DNA from 3 places in the Bacillus sp. EB V-12 genome. Region 1 is predicted to be linked to each of the others. Evidence: predicted binding sites of a transcription regulator. Region 1 holds the regulator's gene; each other region holds the start of a gene.

Region 1 (5,793 bases):
GAAATGGATGTTTTTTAGGGCAAACGGAATTACATCATTCCGCCCATACCGCCCATGCCCATGCCGCCCATGTCAGGCATTGCTGGTGCATTTGGTTCTGGCTTGTCAGCAACTACAGCTTCAGTTGTTAAGAACATAGCTGCAACAGATGCTGCGTTTTGAAGTGCAGAACGAGTTACTTTAGCTGGATCTACGATACCAGACTCAAGCATGTTAACCCATTCGCCAGTAGCTGCGTTGAAACCAACGCCTACTTTTTCGCCTTTTAGACGCTCTACAACTACAGATCCTTCTAGACCAGCGTTGATTGCGATTTGACGAACTGGCTCTTCTAGTGCACGAAGTACGATGTTGATACCTGTTGCTTCGTCGCCTTCAGCTACGATAGAAGCTACTTTTGTGTATACGTTCATAAGTGAAGTACCACCACCTGCAACGATACCTTCTTCTACTGCTGCACGAGTTGAGTTAAGTGCATCTTCAATGCGAAGTTTGCGCTCTTTTAACTCAGTTTCAGTTGCTGCACCTACTTTAATTACTGCTACGCCACCTGCTAGTTTAGCAAGACGCTCTTGTAATTTTTCACGATCGAATTCAGAAGTTGTTTCTTCTAATTGCGCACGGATTTGACCGATGCGAGCTTCGATTTGTTCTGTGCTTCCTACACCTTCAACTACAGTTGTGTTTTCTTTTGTAACAACAACTTTACCAGCGCGTCCTAAAGATTCAACTGTAGCAGATTTTAAGTCACGACCTAATTCTTCAGTGATTACTTCGCCACCTGTTAAGATTGCGATATCTTCTAGCATTGCTTTACGACGGTCACCAAATCCAGGAGCTTTAACAGCTACTACGTTGAATGTACCACGAAGTTTGTTCACTACTAATGTAGCTAAAGCTTCGCCTTCAACATCTTCAGCAATGATAAGAAGTGGTTTACCTTGTTGTACCACTTGCTCTAATACTGGTAAGATTTCTTGAATGTTAGAAATCTTTTTGTCAGTGATTAAGATGTATGGGTTATCAAGAACTGCTTCCATTTTGTCAGAATCAGTAATCATGTAAGGAGATGCATATCCACGATCAAATTGCATACCTTCTACTACGTCTAATTCTGTTGTGAATCCTTTAGACTCTTCTAAAGTAATAACGCCGTCGTTACCAACGCGCTCCATTGCTTCAGCGATTAATTGACCTACTTCTTCGTCAGCTGCAGAAATAGCAGCTACTTGTGCGATAGAAGATTTGCCTTCGATTGGTTTAGAAATCGTTTTTAATTCTTCAATTGCAGCAGTAACAGCTTTTTCGATACCTTTACGAAGACCCATTGGGTTAGCACCAGCTGTTACGTTTTTAAGACCTTCACGAATCATAGCTTGCGCTAATACAGTTGCAGTTGTTGTTCCGTCACCAGCTACGTCATTTGTTTTGCTAGCAACTTCTGCTACTAATTTCGCACCCATGTTTTCGAATGCATCTTCTAATTCGATTTCTTTTGCGATTGTTACACCATCATTTGTAATAAGTGGTGAACCAAATTTTTTCTCAAGTACAACGTTACGACCTTTTGGTCCAAGCGTAACTTTTACTGCGTTTGCAAGAGTGTCGACACCGCGAAGCATCGAACGACGTGCTTCTTCACTAAATTTAATATCTTTTGCCATAATAATTGACCCCCTTGGATTTTTTAAGATTTATATAATTAACCGATAACTGCTAAAATGTCACTTTCACGTAAAATCAAGTAGTCTGTACCTTCATATTTCACTTCAGTACCTGCATATTTTGAGAAGATGATAAGATCACCTGCTGCTACCTCTAAAGCAACACGCTCACCATTCTCAAGCACTCGACCAGTACCTACTGCAACAACTTTACCCTCTTGTGGTTTTTCTTTTGCAGTATCTGGTAATACGATACCACTTGCTGTTTTTTCTTCTGCTTGAACAAGCTCAATTACAACGCGATCACCTAATGGCTTTAGCATGAACAATAACCTCCTCATTTTGTTATGTAAATTTCTTTTATTAGCACTCAAGTCATCCGAGTGCTAACACACTTATAATAATAAATAATCTCAATTTCTTTTGCAAGTAAAAAAATCATAATTTTTTCGCAAATCACTATATAAACTTTCTATATAGAATACTGCCTTTACTATATGAATCGTTGTTTCCACTGCTCGTATGTTACAATATGAAAGGACACCCTAAGTTGTTTTCGCTACACACACAACTTTCTCCTGTCTTCTATTATAATTTCAAATAAGGATTTACGAAAAAAACATAATTCAAGTGAGGTTTATATCGTAGGTAGCATATTTACATGTTATCCTAACTTATCTCATACACTATAGTTAGAAAGGATGGTTAAACCATTTGAAGAAACAATACTGGTGGATTATCGTTACATACATTTTAATGCAGTTATCTGGCGTTGTTGGATTACCACTTCTCCTAAAAACAGGACTCTATGATAATAGAGGATTTACCATTGAGGAAAAAGGACAAATCATAACGGGACACTGGGCAATCATTAGCTTCTTTATTGCATTATGTATCGTACTTTGGTTACTTAGAACGGATATTCGTGACAGGCATTTAGATGCAATGCGCTCTTCTGTTCCAGCTACTATTGGATGGATTTTTATCGGGTTCTTCTTAGCTTTCTTTTCACAAATAGTTGCCGGTATGATCGAGATGCAACTGCTAGGAATTAAACAAGGTTCAGAAAATACAATGAAACTGATGGAAATTGCAAGAACGACACCTTGGTTCCTTATTGTTGTTTCTATAATTGGACCTATCTTAGAAGAAATCGTATTTAGAAAAATTCTATTCGGTACACTTTATAAGAAGTTTAACTTCTTTATTGCAGCTATCATTAGTTCGCTTGTATTCGCAGCAATTCATTTTGATTTTACTCACTTATTGGTATACACTGCTATGGGGCTCGTATTCGCCTTCTTATATGTGAAGACGAAACGTATTATCGTTCCGATTGCAGCTCATGTTGCAATGAATACATTAGTCGCTATTGGGCAAATTTTTATGAGCAATGAACAAATTCAAGAAATGATTAAAGAAGCTGAAAAAATGCAAGGCTTTATCGGAGGATTTTTTGTATGAGAAACTCACCATTGTTCATGGCTGCACTATACTTCCTTCTTGGATGTATCTTTACACGCTTCGCCATTACGAACGTGACAGATACAATCTGGAATATGTGGACAATACTATTTGCAGTTATGGCAACAATTGATTTTAATTTGGCACTTCGCCTTATATTAGTTAAATTCACAAACAAGAAACAATAATAAAACGCAGAGGTCGCTCCCTCTGCGTTTTATTGTGGATAGTTTTTCAAAAAGTAAACTAATGTTTGTAACTCTACAGCTAAGTCAATATGATGAATTCTAATATTCTCTGATACGTTTAATCGCGCTGGTGTGAAATTCAAAATACCGTGCACGCTTGTTTCAGCTAATCTATCTGCTACAGCTTGTGCTACTGTAGCCGGTACTGTTAATATTGCCACTTGTATATCATTTGATAATCTCTCTTCTAATTCATCTAAATGATATACAGGAATGCCCCCGATTTCTGTTCCAACTTTCTCTTCACTAACATCAAATGCCATTTCAATTTTTGTATTATTGTTTTTCGTGAAATTATAATGTAAGAAAGCGGTCCCTAAATTACCTACTCCAATAAGTGCTACACGTGTTATATCATCTTGATCAAGTGTTTCGCGGAAAAATGATAATAAATAATTTACGTTATATCCATATCCCTTTTTCCCTAACGCTCCAAAATACGAAAAATCTCTTCGTATTGTTGCGGAATCTACTTTTACTGCCTCACTCAATTCGGCCGATGAAACACGCTGCTTACCAGAAAGAGATAAGTTTTGGATAAATCGATAGTATAGAGGCAATCTTTTAGCAGTGGCTTGTGGAATCTTTTGCTGATCCATATGACCTCTCCTCTCTTCCTATCTTTATTCATATACTTTAATCAAATACAGAAGTTTAGCACTCATTAAATTCCTTGTATAATAAAGAGAAGAAGTATTCTCTCTTTATTTTAAACTATACACTATTTTTAGTATGATTGAGAAATATAAACATGGCAAAGTTAAGAAATTATTTGAGGTGAAAACATTGATTTTATTACAAGTAAACGCGCTTTCGAAATTATACGGTGCAGAAACAATTCTTGCAAACATAAAATTGGAAGTACAAACAAAAGATCGTATCGCATTAGTTGGAAGGAATGGAGCAGGTAAATCTACATTATTAAAAATTATCGCTGGTGAATTATCTCATGATGGTGGCGAAATTATAAAACCGAAAGATGTCTCAATCGGATATTTAGCTCAAAATACTGGACTAGAAACGTCTTTAACAATTTGGGATGAAATGCTAACCGTCTTTACCCATTTACAGCAAATGGAGACAAAACTCCGAAGGCTTGAGCAAGAAATGGGAAAAGAAGAAAACTTTTCAAACGAAGCTACATATGAAAGATTGTTAGCTGATTATGACCAATTACAACTCAATTATAAAGATCAAGGTGGATATCAATATGAAGCGGATATTCGCTCCATTTTAAGCGGCCTTGGCTTCCCAGTTGAAACGCACCAGACGACGATCTCTACTTTAAGCGGCGGGCAAAAAACAAGATTAGCTCTCGGGAAATTATTATTAACAAAACCAGACTTACTTATTTTGGACGAGCCTACAAACCATTTAGACATCGAAACATTAACATGGCTTGAGCAATATTTGCAAGGTTATCCTGGCGCAATATTAATCGTCTCACATGACCGTTATTTCTTAGACAAACTCGTTACACAAGTATATGAAATTTCGAATAAAGAAAGCAGACGATTTGTTGGTAACTACAGTAAATATTTAGACTTAAAATCAGCATTATATGAGCAAGAAATGAAACGTTACGAAAAACAACAAGATGAAATCGCAAAACTTGAGGACTTCGTTCAAAAGAATATAGCTCGCGCTTCTACAACGAAACGTGCTCAAAGTCGCCGTAAACAACTAGACAGAATGGAATTATTAACGAGACCATTAGGGGATTCTAAGTCAGCATCATTCCACTTCGATATTGAAAAACAAAGTGGAAATGATGTTTTACAAGTAAATGATGCAACCATCGGCTATAATGAAAACCCTATAATTGAACATGTAACTATGCGCTTAACTCGCGGAGATAGTGTTGCTTTAGTTGGTCCAAACGGAATTGGGAAATCCACATTGTTAAAATCCATTGTGAATAAGTTACCACTATTAAATGGTGATGTTTCTTTCGGATCAAATGTATCTGTTGGTTATTATGATCAAGAACAAGCAAACTTAACATCTTCTAAACGGGTTTTAAATGAACTATGGGATGAATATCCACTGCAACCGGAAAAAGAAATCCGTACTATACTTGGGAATTTTTTATTCACAGGAGATGATGTACTGAAACCAGTATCTTCCCTTAGTGGTGGACAAAAAGCTCGATTAGCTCTTGCAAAACTTATGATGCAAAAGTCAAATTTGTTAATTCTAGATGAGCCTACGAACCACCTTGATTTAAATAGTAAAGAGATTTTGGAGAATGCTTTAATTGATTACCCAGGGACTCTTCTATTCGTCTCACATGACCGCTACTTTATTAACCGTGTAACAACGACTGTGGTTGAGTTATCAACAGAAGGTGCACAGGAATATTTAGGGGATTACGATTACTACGTTGAAAAGAAAAATGAAATGATTGAACGTGCAGA
Region 2 (5,793 bases), on a different contig from region 1:
ATACTATTTAAAACTTTATTGTTAGAGATTCGAAAGAAAGCGAATAATAATCCAATTAATGAACCGAGTACTAGGGAAGTTAATGTTAATTGTAATGTGACAATAGTAGCCTTTAAGAGTGTGGGATAGGAAGAGATAAAAATTTCAAACATGCGTTTCACCTCATATTGTATAGATTTTAGTAGAGAATGAAATGCCCCACATAAAATGAACATTTAATCAGTGGGGCATTGTTTATAAATCTTTTGAATGGCTAACTTACTTACTTCGTTTTTTCCTCTTCACCGAGAATATTACGCCCGAACCATTTTTTACTGATCTTTTCATACGTACCATCTTTAATGATTTCATCTAACGCTTTATTTACTTTCTCAACCATTTCTTTATCATCTTTGCGAATAGCAATTCCCATTTCATCAAGATTTAATGGTTTTCCGGCTTCTTTTATCTTCGATTTTCCTTCTTTTATCATACGTAGACCAACCATTTGATCCGTAATTACTGCGTCAACACGCCCAGGCTCTAAGTCCATAAGAGCAGTAATATCGCTGTCATATTCTGTGATTTGATCTGTATATTTTGCAACAAGATTTTTAAAGGTACTAGCTTTTACAACACCAATTTTCTTACCTTTTAAATCTTCTGGAGAAGAGATAGCGGTATTCTTTTTAGCCACAAAAATTTGGGCGCCAGAGCGATAGTACGGATTTGAGAAACTAACAGCTTTTAAGCGCTCCTCTGTAATTGCCATACTACCCAGTATTACATCATATTTCTTCGCTTGAAGACCTTGAATCAGCGTTTCCCATGGGTTTGTAACGGGCGTAGCCTTCATGTTCATCTTTTTAGCAAGAGCTTCACCGATTTCTACATCAAAGCCGACAAGTTTGCCGTCATTTTCTTTATAGTTAAAAGGTTTGTATAATCCACTCATCGCATAGCGAAATTCTTTTTCACTATTTGATGAAGTAGTAGAGCTTTCTTTGCTACAAGCTCCTAGTATGAAGGATGTACATAGTGTAATGCTCGCAACAATGGTTAATAGTTTTCTTTTCATAAAACCCCTCCTATATATTGATCATACGGATAGTTTTTTAGTATGTTATTGAAATATTTTATTTGGATGATTAGTTGTGCACCGTATGAATGTATTCCTTTTCGTTTGAAACAAAAGTTACATTATAAAACGTTGCGTAAAAATTGTTTTGCCCGTTCATGTGATGGAGCTGAAAAGAATTGTACTGGCGGAGCATCTTCTACAATCTTTCCATCGTCCATAAAGATGACGCGATCAGCTACATCTTTTGCGAAATTCATTTCATGAGTAACAATAACCATTGTCATCCCTTCTTCAGCAAGTTCTTTCATAACTTGCAATACTTCTCCAACAAGTTCAGGGTCTAAAGCTGAGGTAGGCTCATCAAATAGCATAATCTTAGGGCTCATTGCAAGAGCTCGTGCAATGGCAATGCGCTGTTTTTGACCACCTGAAAGAAGATGAGGAGTTACATCCGCTTTATCTTGAAGGCCGACTTTTTGGAGAAGTTGATTTCCAATATCCTGTGCATTTGCTTTCTCTAATTTTTTTACGTGAATAGGTGCTTCTATGATGTTTTCTAGTGAGGTCATATGAGGAAAGAGGTTAAAGTGCTGAAAAACCATACCGACATTTTCACGGACTTTATTTAAATTTGAATGCTTTGGATCAATTCGCTCACCTTGTAAGTGAATTTCGCCTTCATCGTACATTTCTAAAAAGTTAAGACAGCGAAGTAATGTACTTTTACCAGAACCACTGGCACCAATTAAAACAACAACTTCTTTTTCTTTTACTTCTAAATCAATTCCTTTTAACACATCAAGTGAACCGAATGATTTTACTAGATTTCGAACTTGAATCATACAAAACCCCCAGTTAAAAATATATTTTACAAATGTTGCCCTGTATTTCTGTTATTAGTCATAAATTGTCAGAATCCTTTATTTTTTTCGTGCAATTTGATATTCAAAGAAATAATGATTTTTAAAATCTCTATATCCTTCTATAATGAAAATATGGATAATAATATATAGGTAGTATTTATATTGCTTATAAAAAGGGGGAAAGGGAAGATGGAAAAAGAAAGAAAAACATTTTCTTTTGGATTACGTACACAACTTATGCTATTCACTACAGTTTTAGCTTTCATTACATATTCAACAAGTATATTTTTTATTTACGTGATATACGATTATTTTCAAAGTTATGTAAGTCAAACTGTATATAATATTATCGTTATGTTATTAGGGGTAGTATGGTCTGGAATTTTAGCATATGGAGCAGCCGTATTTTTAATTAAACCGCTTCGCAAGTTAGAGGAAGCGGCAAGAAAAGCAGCTGAGGGTGATATTCGTGAAGATGTTCCATTACCGAAGACAGATGATGAAATTAAATCTTTAAGTGTTGCATTTAATATGATGTTAGGAAACTTAAGGGGCATGGTAAAAAATATTGATACAACATTTTCGTATACAAATAATCAAGTACAGCAGATTAGAAAACAAACAGGCGAAGCAACGAGACAAGCGCAAGGTGTATCTGAGACACTTGCAGAGATTTCTTCAGGCGCTGAGCAATCAGCGGCATCAATTCAAGCAATTGTTTCTGCTGTTGATACAACGACTTCTATTGCAAGTGAAGTAGAAGAAAAAGCGAAGCAGTCTGATACATTGTCTTCAGAAATGGTTGAAGCTTTAGGGCATAGTACTCGTGTCTTTACGTCTTTAATTCAAGGTATTCAAACATTGGCAAAAGAAAATGAAGATTCAATGCAAAATGTACAGAAGTTAGAAGAACGAATGAAACAAGTAGAACATATTGTGTCTGTTGTGAGTGCAATTGCTAGCCAAACGAATTTATTAGCACTAAATGCTTCTATTGAGGCAGCTCGCGCAGGAGAGCATGGAAGAGGCTTTGCGGTTGTTGCGGAAGAAGTACGTAAACTTGCTGATGAAAGTGATCATTCTGCAAGAAACATATCGCAGTTATTACGGAATATGCAAGATGAAGTACAACAAGTTGCAATGAAAATGACAGAACAAGTGAAAATAGCTAAAGAAGAGGCGAAACGTGGGGAAGCTACGGAATTAATTTTAAAAGAAATGTCATCAAGTGTTATGGAAGTAGCCGATGCAACTCAGCAAATTAGTAGTTATATGAATGAACAAGTGAGCCACATTCATCAAACAGGAGCACAAACAAAAGCTGTAGCAGCAATTGCTGAAGAAACGTCAGCTGGTTCGCAAGAAGTAGCACGTGTGACGCTACAACAATCTAAAAATATGATAGTAATCGATCAATTATTAAAGGATTTAGAGAAGCAAGCAACTGATTTGAAACAAACAATTGAACGATTTTCAATGTAAAAGGAAGAACAGAATATTGTTCTTCTCTTTTTTATTTAGCTTGATTTAATATTTACAGTTAAACTATGAACGTTTCCGCAACATTCTTTTCTGTCCCTTTCGGATGAAAATTATAGCGAGCTATAATATTAAAAGGGGTGTCTTTTATGAAAAAAGAAAAAAGACAACGGTTAATTAAACAATTTGTAAAGGAGTATGAAATAGATAAGCAAGAAAGATTAGTAGAATTGTTAGCAAAAAAAGATGTATTAGTAACACAAGCTACGGTTTCTCGCGATATTCGTGAGTTAAACTTAACGAAGGTACCTTCTCAAGAAGGATTAATGATATATAAAGTTTTCTCAGAAGAGCATTTACAAACTGATATAAAGTTAAAGAAAAAATTACGAGAAGTTGTTGTAAAAATTGATTGTGTAGATCAATTAATGGTTATTAAAACATTACCTGGTAATGCACATGTTATTGGTGTTTTATTTGATGAGTTAGATTGGAAAGAAAAAATAGGATGTATATGTGGAAATGATACATGCCTTATAATTTCACAGTCGAAATCAGATAGGGAGATTATAGAAGAAAGATTAAATTTAATTATTTAGATGCAAAAATCCTGTTTTTAATAAAATTAAAAACAGGATTTTTGTTTAAATACGGAAGTTAAATATTCAACATATATGCGTAATATATGTATTTTTTATTGAGAAAGCAAGATAGTTTGTTATAAAAATACATATTCGTATGATTTTAAAAAAATAACTTGTTTAATATTTCACAATGATAATGTGGATGCTTTCACAAAGATGAAAGTACAGAGCATTTATTATGTACTTGTAAGACATCAAACATATTTAAAAGGAGGTACAACAAATGAAACATCCGATACATGTTACTTCAGAAATTGGGGAATTACAAACGGTTTTATTAAAACGACCGGGTAAAGAAGTGGAAAACTTGACGCCAGATTATTTGCAGCAATTATTATTTGACGATATTCCATACTTACCAATTATTCAAAAAGAGCATGATTATTTTGCACAAACGTTACGCAATCGGGGTGTTGAAGTTCTTTATTTAGAAAAACTAGCCGCTGAGGCGTTAGTAGATAAAAAACTTCGAGAAGAATTTGTTGATCGTATTTTAAAAGAAGGACAGGCCGACGTAAATGTTGCACATCAAACTTTAAAAGAATATTTACTTTCCTTTTCAAATGAAGAATTAATTCAAAAAATTATGGGCGGTGTACGGAAAAACGAAATTGAAACAAGTAAGAAGACACATTTATATGAATTAATGGAAGATCACTATCCGTTTTACTTAGATCCAATGCCTAATTTATATTTTACTCGTGATCCAGCAGCTAGCGTGGGCGATGGCTTAACGATAAATAAGATGAGAGAACCAGCGCGTAGACGTGAATCATTATTCATGGAGTACATCATTAAATATCATCCAAGATTTGCAAAACATAATGTACCAATCTGGTTAGATCGTGATTATAAATTTCCGATTGAAGGTGGCGACGAGCTAATTTTAAATGAAGAAACAATTGCGATTGGAGTATCTGCTCGTACTTCAGCTAAAGCAATTGAACGTTTAGCTAAAAATCTCTTTAGCCGACAAAATAAAATTAAGAAAGTGTTAGCAATAGAAATTCCAAAATGTCGAGCATTTATGCATTTAGATACAGTATTTACAATGGTTGATTATGACAAGTTTACAATTCACCCAGCCATTCAAGGGCCAAAAGGGAATATGAATATTTATATTTTAGAAAAAGGATCAGATGAGGAAACTCTTAAAATTACACATCGTACTTCTTTAATGGAAGCATTAAAAGAGGTATTAGGCTTAAGTGAATTAGTTCTTATTCCATGTGGAGGAGGAGATGTAATTGCTTCTGCTCGTGAACAATGGAATGATGGCTCGAACACATTAGCAATTGCGCCAGGTGTAGTTGTTACATATGATCGTAACTATGTATCTAATACGTTATTACGTGAACACGGTATAGAAGTGATTGAGGTGCTAAGTTCGGAATTATCTCGTGGTCGTGGGGGTCCACGTTGCATGAGTATGCCAATTGTTCGTAAAGATATTTAGTATAAATAACGGAGAAAGTAGGGATGAATTATGTTAATGACTAGACCAAATTTAAAAGGAAGAAGCTTTCTAGCAGAAAAAGATTTTACACAAGAAGAATTGTTATATTTTCTAGATTTGGCAGCAGAATTAAAAGAGAAAAAGAAAAACGGTATCCCGCATCATTATTTAGAAGGTAAAAATGTAGCGCTCTTATTTGAAAAAACTTCTACTCGTACGCGTTGTGCATTTACAGTAGCATGTACAGATTTAGGGGCAAATCCTGAATATTTAGGGAAAGGTGATATTCAA
Region 3 (5,793 bases), on a different contig from region 1:
TATGTTTCAGAATGGTGATACTTATAGTGCAGAAAGCATTATATGGTCAACTGGTTTTGTTCAAAATTATAATTGGATTGAAATTGAACAGGCAGTGAATGAGAAAGGATTTCCTAATCATATAAAGGGAATCAGTCCAGTAAAAGGATTGTATTATATCGGTTTACCATGGCAATCTCAAAGGGGTTCCGCACTTATTTGTGGTGTAGGAAAGGATGCAGAGTATGTACTTTCTGAAATCAAAAAAATAGATCAGTAGCAATAACTACTGATCATCCATATGTACATGAATTAGGAGAGGTCAAACATTTATTAACTTTATTATAATAGACTTTCATAGAATTAAAAACTGAAAATTCAAATTTAATGTTGAGAAAGTTTTTTGTATCGAAATATATGAAAAAATAGGGATTTTTATTAAAACAGAAAAAGATATTTCTATTTTAGTAAATTATGATATAGTCTAAATAAGTGTGTTTTTCCATAAATGTAATTATTTTCATTGTAATTTTGTTTATATGAGGGAAGGAGAAGTAATTATGAAGTTTGATGATCAACGCTTACTAGGAGTCCGATTAGGTTCTGTACTTGTGACAGAGGAAAATCAATATTTAGTAATTAAGAAAAAAGATCATTATGCACTGTTAAATATACATAATTTAGAATGCACTCATGTTGAAGTGCAGTTAGAACATTTGGAAGAAATGTTGCGGGAAGATTTCCAAGAAAGTATAACGGAGATTATCGCACCAGAACATATAAAAATTGTTGCGAAAAATGTTATATAGATAAAGAAGCTGGAAGGAACAGCTTCTTTACTTTCATTATAAGGGTAACGTTTTTACAACCTCACCAATGATCCCTTCCATTTGATGAACACCTAAATCGGAATTGGTCATAATAACAGCACCATTCCCGCAGTATGGATAACAAACCATCATACATTGAAATCCAACGCCCCATCCGAGTGAATAAATCTGTAATTCTTCATTAGAATCATCTAGAAAAACACCTAATCCAGTCCATTTTGAGCAACCTTGAGGAGAAATCATGTCTATTACTAATTTTTGAGAAAGTTTTAGTTTGCCCTTTCCTTGTAAGGAATGAATGATTTCAATAACTAAAGCTGATAAGTCAGTTGGTGTTGTCCAAATACCTGAAGCAGCTGCGAATGGATAAAATGGATACTTCTCATTTGTTACAGTTCTATCTTTATTATGTCCGCAAGCAAAAACATCGGTTTTATCTATGTCTTTTGGAGAAAAAAGTGTACTATTTTTCATTTGTAATGGCTGGAAGATGTGTTCTTCTAATAACTGACTAAATGATCTTCCTGTAATATCTTCTAGTAGTAGTTCGATTATACAAAAGTTTGCGTCTGAGTAGTGAAATTCACTTTCTGGTTTATAAGTTACCTCTATAGGTACGGGGCAATATAGTGTTTTACCGGAAAGGAGCTCAGACATATTAGGTAAGCCTTTTGCAGGTGTATAATGTTCAAAACTATTAGGTGGATCAATGAGTCCAGATTGATGGCTTAATAAGTTTCTCAAAGTGATGCTTTTTTGTGAAGTAAATAGATTAGTAGGAATGTTCCAAGATGTGAGTTTATCATTTACGTCTTCGTCTAAATGCAAGATTTCTTGATCTGATAACATTAGTACGAGCATTGTAGTGATGAATTTGCTGATAGAACAAGAATTAAAGAGAGAATTTGTAGTAACAGCTCTAGTTGTTCCAGCTTCAAGTGTTCCAAAGGCAGTCGCTTCATCTAGTTTGCCATTACATATAACAGCGAGGCTTAAACCTGCAACGGAATATTGGTTCATTTTCTCGTATATATTGCTACTTTTTAAGTTCATGGTGACTCCTTTCTTTAAAGACAGAATAGTATTTTTATTATACAGTAGTAAAAAAAAGAAAACACTTCGTCATTCACCAATGAAGTGTTTTCTTTTTTAGTTAGTTTGAAGTGAACTTTTGAAAAAAATTGTCTCGGTACATGTACATAACCCATGAGATTGTTATTAAAGAAATGATGATTTGTTTGTTTTTAATTGGTGCATTGAAAACAAGCCAACCAACTATATCAAATAACAAATGTAGCACGATTGAAAGAACTACAAATTGAAGTAACGTATTTAAAAATCTTTTCATAAAGTGTCCCCCTAAAATAATAGGTTTTATTAACAGTTTGATATAGTGATATTATACATTAAATGTGTATTGTGGTAAAATTTACATAAGTTAGTGGAATTAAAGTAAATGAAAGTTAGTAAGGGGGGAACATTCATGGAATTCTGGATGGTTATACTGATAGTAGCCTTTGGTTTCATTTATATCGCTGAAAAATTAACTACAATTGAAAAGAAAAATGATGCGCATTTAAAGAGAATTGAAGATAGATTACAATTAATTACGAAAGAAATGGGAATTGTAGAAAGAGAACCTGAAATTAATAAAGAACTACGCCAGCTTGTAGAAGAAGGCAAAAAAGTTACAGCAGTTAAGAGAGTAAGAGAAGCTTTTGGTTTTTCCTTACTAGAAGCGAAGCAATATGTTAATAAATTATAAAAAAGATCATCCATTTGGGTGATCTTTTTTACTGCACCATGCGTGTATTTACATAAGCCGCGATTATAAAGTGTCCAATTATATGGAACAAACATTTGAGATAAATTGTCTAATATAGGTAATAACTATTTAGCTTGAAAGAAAGGGTTGATAACATGAAAAAGAATACGTTGTTAAAAGTAGGATTATGTGTAGGTTTACTAGGAACAATTCAATTTGTTAGCACAATTTCTTCTGTACAAGCATCACAAAAGGTAGAGAAAACAGTAATAAAAAATGAGACGGGAACCATTTCAATATCTCAGTTAAACAAGAATGTATGGGTTCATACGGAGTTAGGTTATTTTAATGGAGAAGCAGTTCCTTCGAACGGTCTAGTTCTTAATACTGCTAAAGGACTAGTGCTTGTTGATTCTTCTTGGGATAACAAATTAACGAAGGAACTAATAGAAATGGTAGAAAAGAAATTTCAGAAGCGCATAACGGATGTCATTATTACACATGCGCACGCTGATCGAATTGGCGGAATAAAAACGTTGAAAGAAAGAGGAATTAAAGCGCATAGTACAGCATTAACCGCAGAACTAGCAAAGAACAGTGGATATGAAGAGCCGCTTGGAGATTTACAAATAATTACGAGTTTGAAGTTTGGCAATACAAAAGTAGAAACGTTCTATCCAGGGAAAGGACATACAGAAGATAATATTGTTGTTTGGTTGCCACAATATCAAATTTTAGCTGGAGGCTGTTTAGTAAAATCTGCGGAAGCTAAAGATTTAGGAAATGTTGCGGATGCGTATGTAAATGAATGGTCTACATCGATTGAGAATGTGCTGAAGCGATATGGAAATATAAATTCGGTAGTACCTGGTCACGGGGAAGTAGGAGACAAGGGATTACTTTTACATACATTGGATTTATTAAAATAAGAAATTGTAGAAATACAAAAGAAAGGAGAAATAATTTTCTCCTCTCTTTCTTCTAACTATATTTAAATGCTGAATCTGTCGATTACGTCAGCATATATTACTGAGATTTTAATTCCAAGTATACAAATACTAGTACTGTCATAATTGCAATAACAACGTAAGTAGCATCAAGCATTATAAGTGTTTTTAAAGTTTCAGTCATCGTAATTCACCCCTGTTATAAAAATATAACATGATCTTTTTATTGATTAGATTAGAGATCATAAAGATAAAATGTATATGAAATTTCTTAAGTAGCTTCTATATAAATATATCATATAAATAATGTAAGTAATGTTAAGATAGTGTAAATGTATTGTAAATAAAGAGGTTTACAATGAAGGCTTTAATAAAAAAATGATAGTTCCTTAAAATAAAAAATACGCTATTTTCATATGAGATGAATTGCAATTATTTGTATAAGGGATTCAAAAAAATTTTTTCGTTGTATATATTTCTCCAAATTAATTATTTAGCTATTTAAAAGTATCGAAAGATGTGTGCACACTAATGTATATTTTTTGGATGTCAATAAAAGTATTATGTCAACAATATGAACTGTCACAAATCTTTATATATTATTGTGATTGATATCACATCACTTTTTTTCAATGGGTATTATGCTTAAGGTGTAATGAATGATTGGGAGAGGGTGGGATGATATGTTTTGTTATCAATGTGAACAAACGCCAACAGGCGGATGTAAAGTAATGGGTGTTTGTGGCAAGAATGAAACGATTGCGAGTTTACAAGATACGATTGTGTTTGGGCTAAAAGGAATTGCAGCTTATCGCACACATGCTGCTCAGCTAGGGTATACGGATGCATTTGTAGATGCTACAACACAAGAAGCTTTATATATGACATTAACAAATTCTAACTTTAACGAACAAGAGCATATTGATATGGCTATGAAAGTTGGGAAATCAGCTTTACGGGTGATGGAGTTATTGGATGAGGCACATACGAATCATTTTGGTGTGCCAGAGCCTGTACAAATTACACAAAATCGTGTAGAAGGTAAAGCAATTGTAGTTACGGGCCATAATTTATTTGCATTAGAAGAACTATTAAAGCAAACAGAAGGAAAAGACATTAATATTTATACGCATTCTGAAATGCTACCAGCACACGGATACCCGCAGCTGAAAAAATATAAACATTTAAAAGGAAACATCGGTAAGGCATGGTATGATCAAAGACGCCTTTTTGAAAAATTTACTGGTGCCATATTAGCTACAACGAACTGTGTTATGCCAATTAAAGGCTCGTACTCTGATCGATTCTTTTCATATGAAATTGCAGGTTTAGAAGGTGTACAAAAAATTGAAAATGATGATTTTACACCATTGATTCAAAAAGCGCTAGAACTTCCAGAAGTACATATGGAGTCGGATGAACAGTTAGTGACAGGGTTTCATCATAATACAGTATTATCATTAGCTCCAGAAATTATTGATGCAGTAAAAGAGGGGAAGATAAAGCGTTTCTTTGTTATCGCCGGTTGTGATGCACCGGGAAAAGGCGGAGAATATTATCGTGAATTAGCAACGTCACTTCCGCCAGAAACGGTTATTTTAACAACTTCTTGCGGGAAATTCCGCTTTAATGATGTGGATTACGGTGTTGTACCTGGTACGGAAATTCCGCGTTACATTGATTTAGGACAGTGCAATAATTCAATTTCTACAGTGAAAATAGCGGCTGCTTTAGCTGATGCTTTTCAATGTGAAGTGAATGAATTGCCAGTAAGTATTGTACTATCATGGTTTGAACAAAAAGCGGTTGCCATTTTACTAGGGCTATTTAGTCTTGGGATTCAAGATATTCGCATCGGTCCAAAGGCTCCTGAATTTATTTCACCTGGCGTGCTTGATGTATTACAAGAAACATTTGGTTTAAAACTAATTACAAATGCAGCAGAAGACATGGCTATGATGTTATCGTAACGGAAAAGATGTTTTCACTTAATTGTGGCTTTATAAATCATTTGTATGTGTGTGAGTAAACGCACATACAAATGATTATTAATAAAGAAAATCGCTATATCTATAAAATTTATAGAGCTTTTAAAGTATAACACCACATGCCCATCACCTTAAGATTTTAAGTATCCCCAAAACGAAATTTCTACATGAATATCTATAATTTTACCTCTTTTTCATTTGATTTGAAAATAAGCTTTCTATTTTTAAAAACCAACGATACCACCTCAAATTATAGGAATAAAATCCATTCATTTATTAGGAAA

The links. Region 1 encodes Rex, which represses fermentation and respiration genes when NADH is low (regulators of the CRP and FNR family bind a similar motif). Its sites were predicted from a motif close to TTGTGAAATATTTCACAA; they were not measured.
Region 2: arcA (arginine deiminase) is a predicted target of Rex. The motif match lies at 4,160-4,177, and genes of this name have one in related genera.
Region 3: hcp (hydroxylamine reductase) is a predicted target of Rex. The motif match lies at 4,124-4,141, and genes of this name have one in related genera.

The regions. Positions count from the first base shown of each region.
Region 1 covers NZ_JBUXJL010000028.1:6,181-11,973, forward strand. Annotated here, with positions in the region: gene groL (chaperonin GroEL) at 30-1,664, opposite strand; gene groES (co-chaperone GroES) at 1,703-1,987, opposite strand; gene ACZDYH_RS29855 (CPBP family intramembrane glutamic endopeptidase) at 2,379-3,128, shown strand; gene ACZDYH_RS29860 (YdiK family protein) at 3,125-3,316, shown strand; gene ACZDYH_RS29865 (redox-sensing transcriptional repressor Rex) at 3,346-3,975, opposite strand; gene ACZDYH_RS29870 (ABC-F family ATP-binding cassette domain-containing protein) at 4,163-5,793, shown strand, end outside.
Region 2 covers NZ_JBUXJL010000008.1:84,160-89,952, forward strand. Annotated here, with positions in the region: gene ACZDYH_RS22220 (amino acid ABC transporter permease) at 1-215, opposite strand, end outside; gene ACZDYH_RS22225 (ABC transporter substrate-binding protein) at 263-1,057, opposite strand; gene ACZDYH_RS22230 (amino acid ABC transporter ATP-binding protein) at 1,180-1,902, opposite strand; partial or broken gene ACZDYH_RS22235 (HAMP domain-containing protein) at 2,278-2,463, shown strand; partial or broken gene ACZDYH_RS22240 (methyl-accepting chemotaxis protein) at 2,833-3,405, shown strand; gene argR (arginine repressor) at 3,552-4,001, shown strand; gene arcA (arginine deiminase) at 4,270-5,502, shown strand; gene argF (ornithine carbamoyltransferase) at 5,533-5,793, shown strand, end outside.
Region 3 covers NZ_JBUXJL010000001.1:1,203,213-1,209,005, forward strand. Annotated here, with positions in the region: gene ACZDYH_RS06195 (flavin-containing monooxygenase) at 1-259, shown strand, start outside; gene ACZDYH_RS06200 (hypothetical protein) at 540-788, shown strand; gene ACZDYH_RS06205 (serine hydrolase domain-containing protein) at 825-1,862, opposite strand; gene ACZDYH_RS06210 (hypothetical protein) at 1,963-2,157, opposite strand; gene ACZDYH_RS06215 (hypothetical protein) at 2,293-2,574, shown strand; gene bla2 (BcII family subclass B1 metallo-beta-lactamase) at 2,730-3,503, shown strand; gene hcp (hydroxylamine reductase) at 4,205-5,491, shown strand.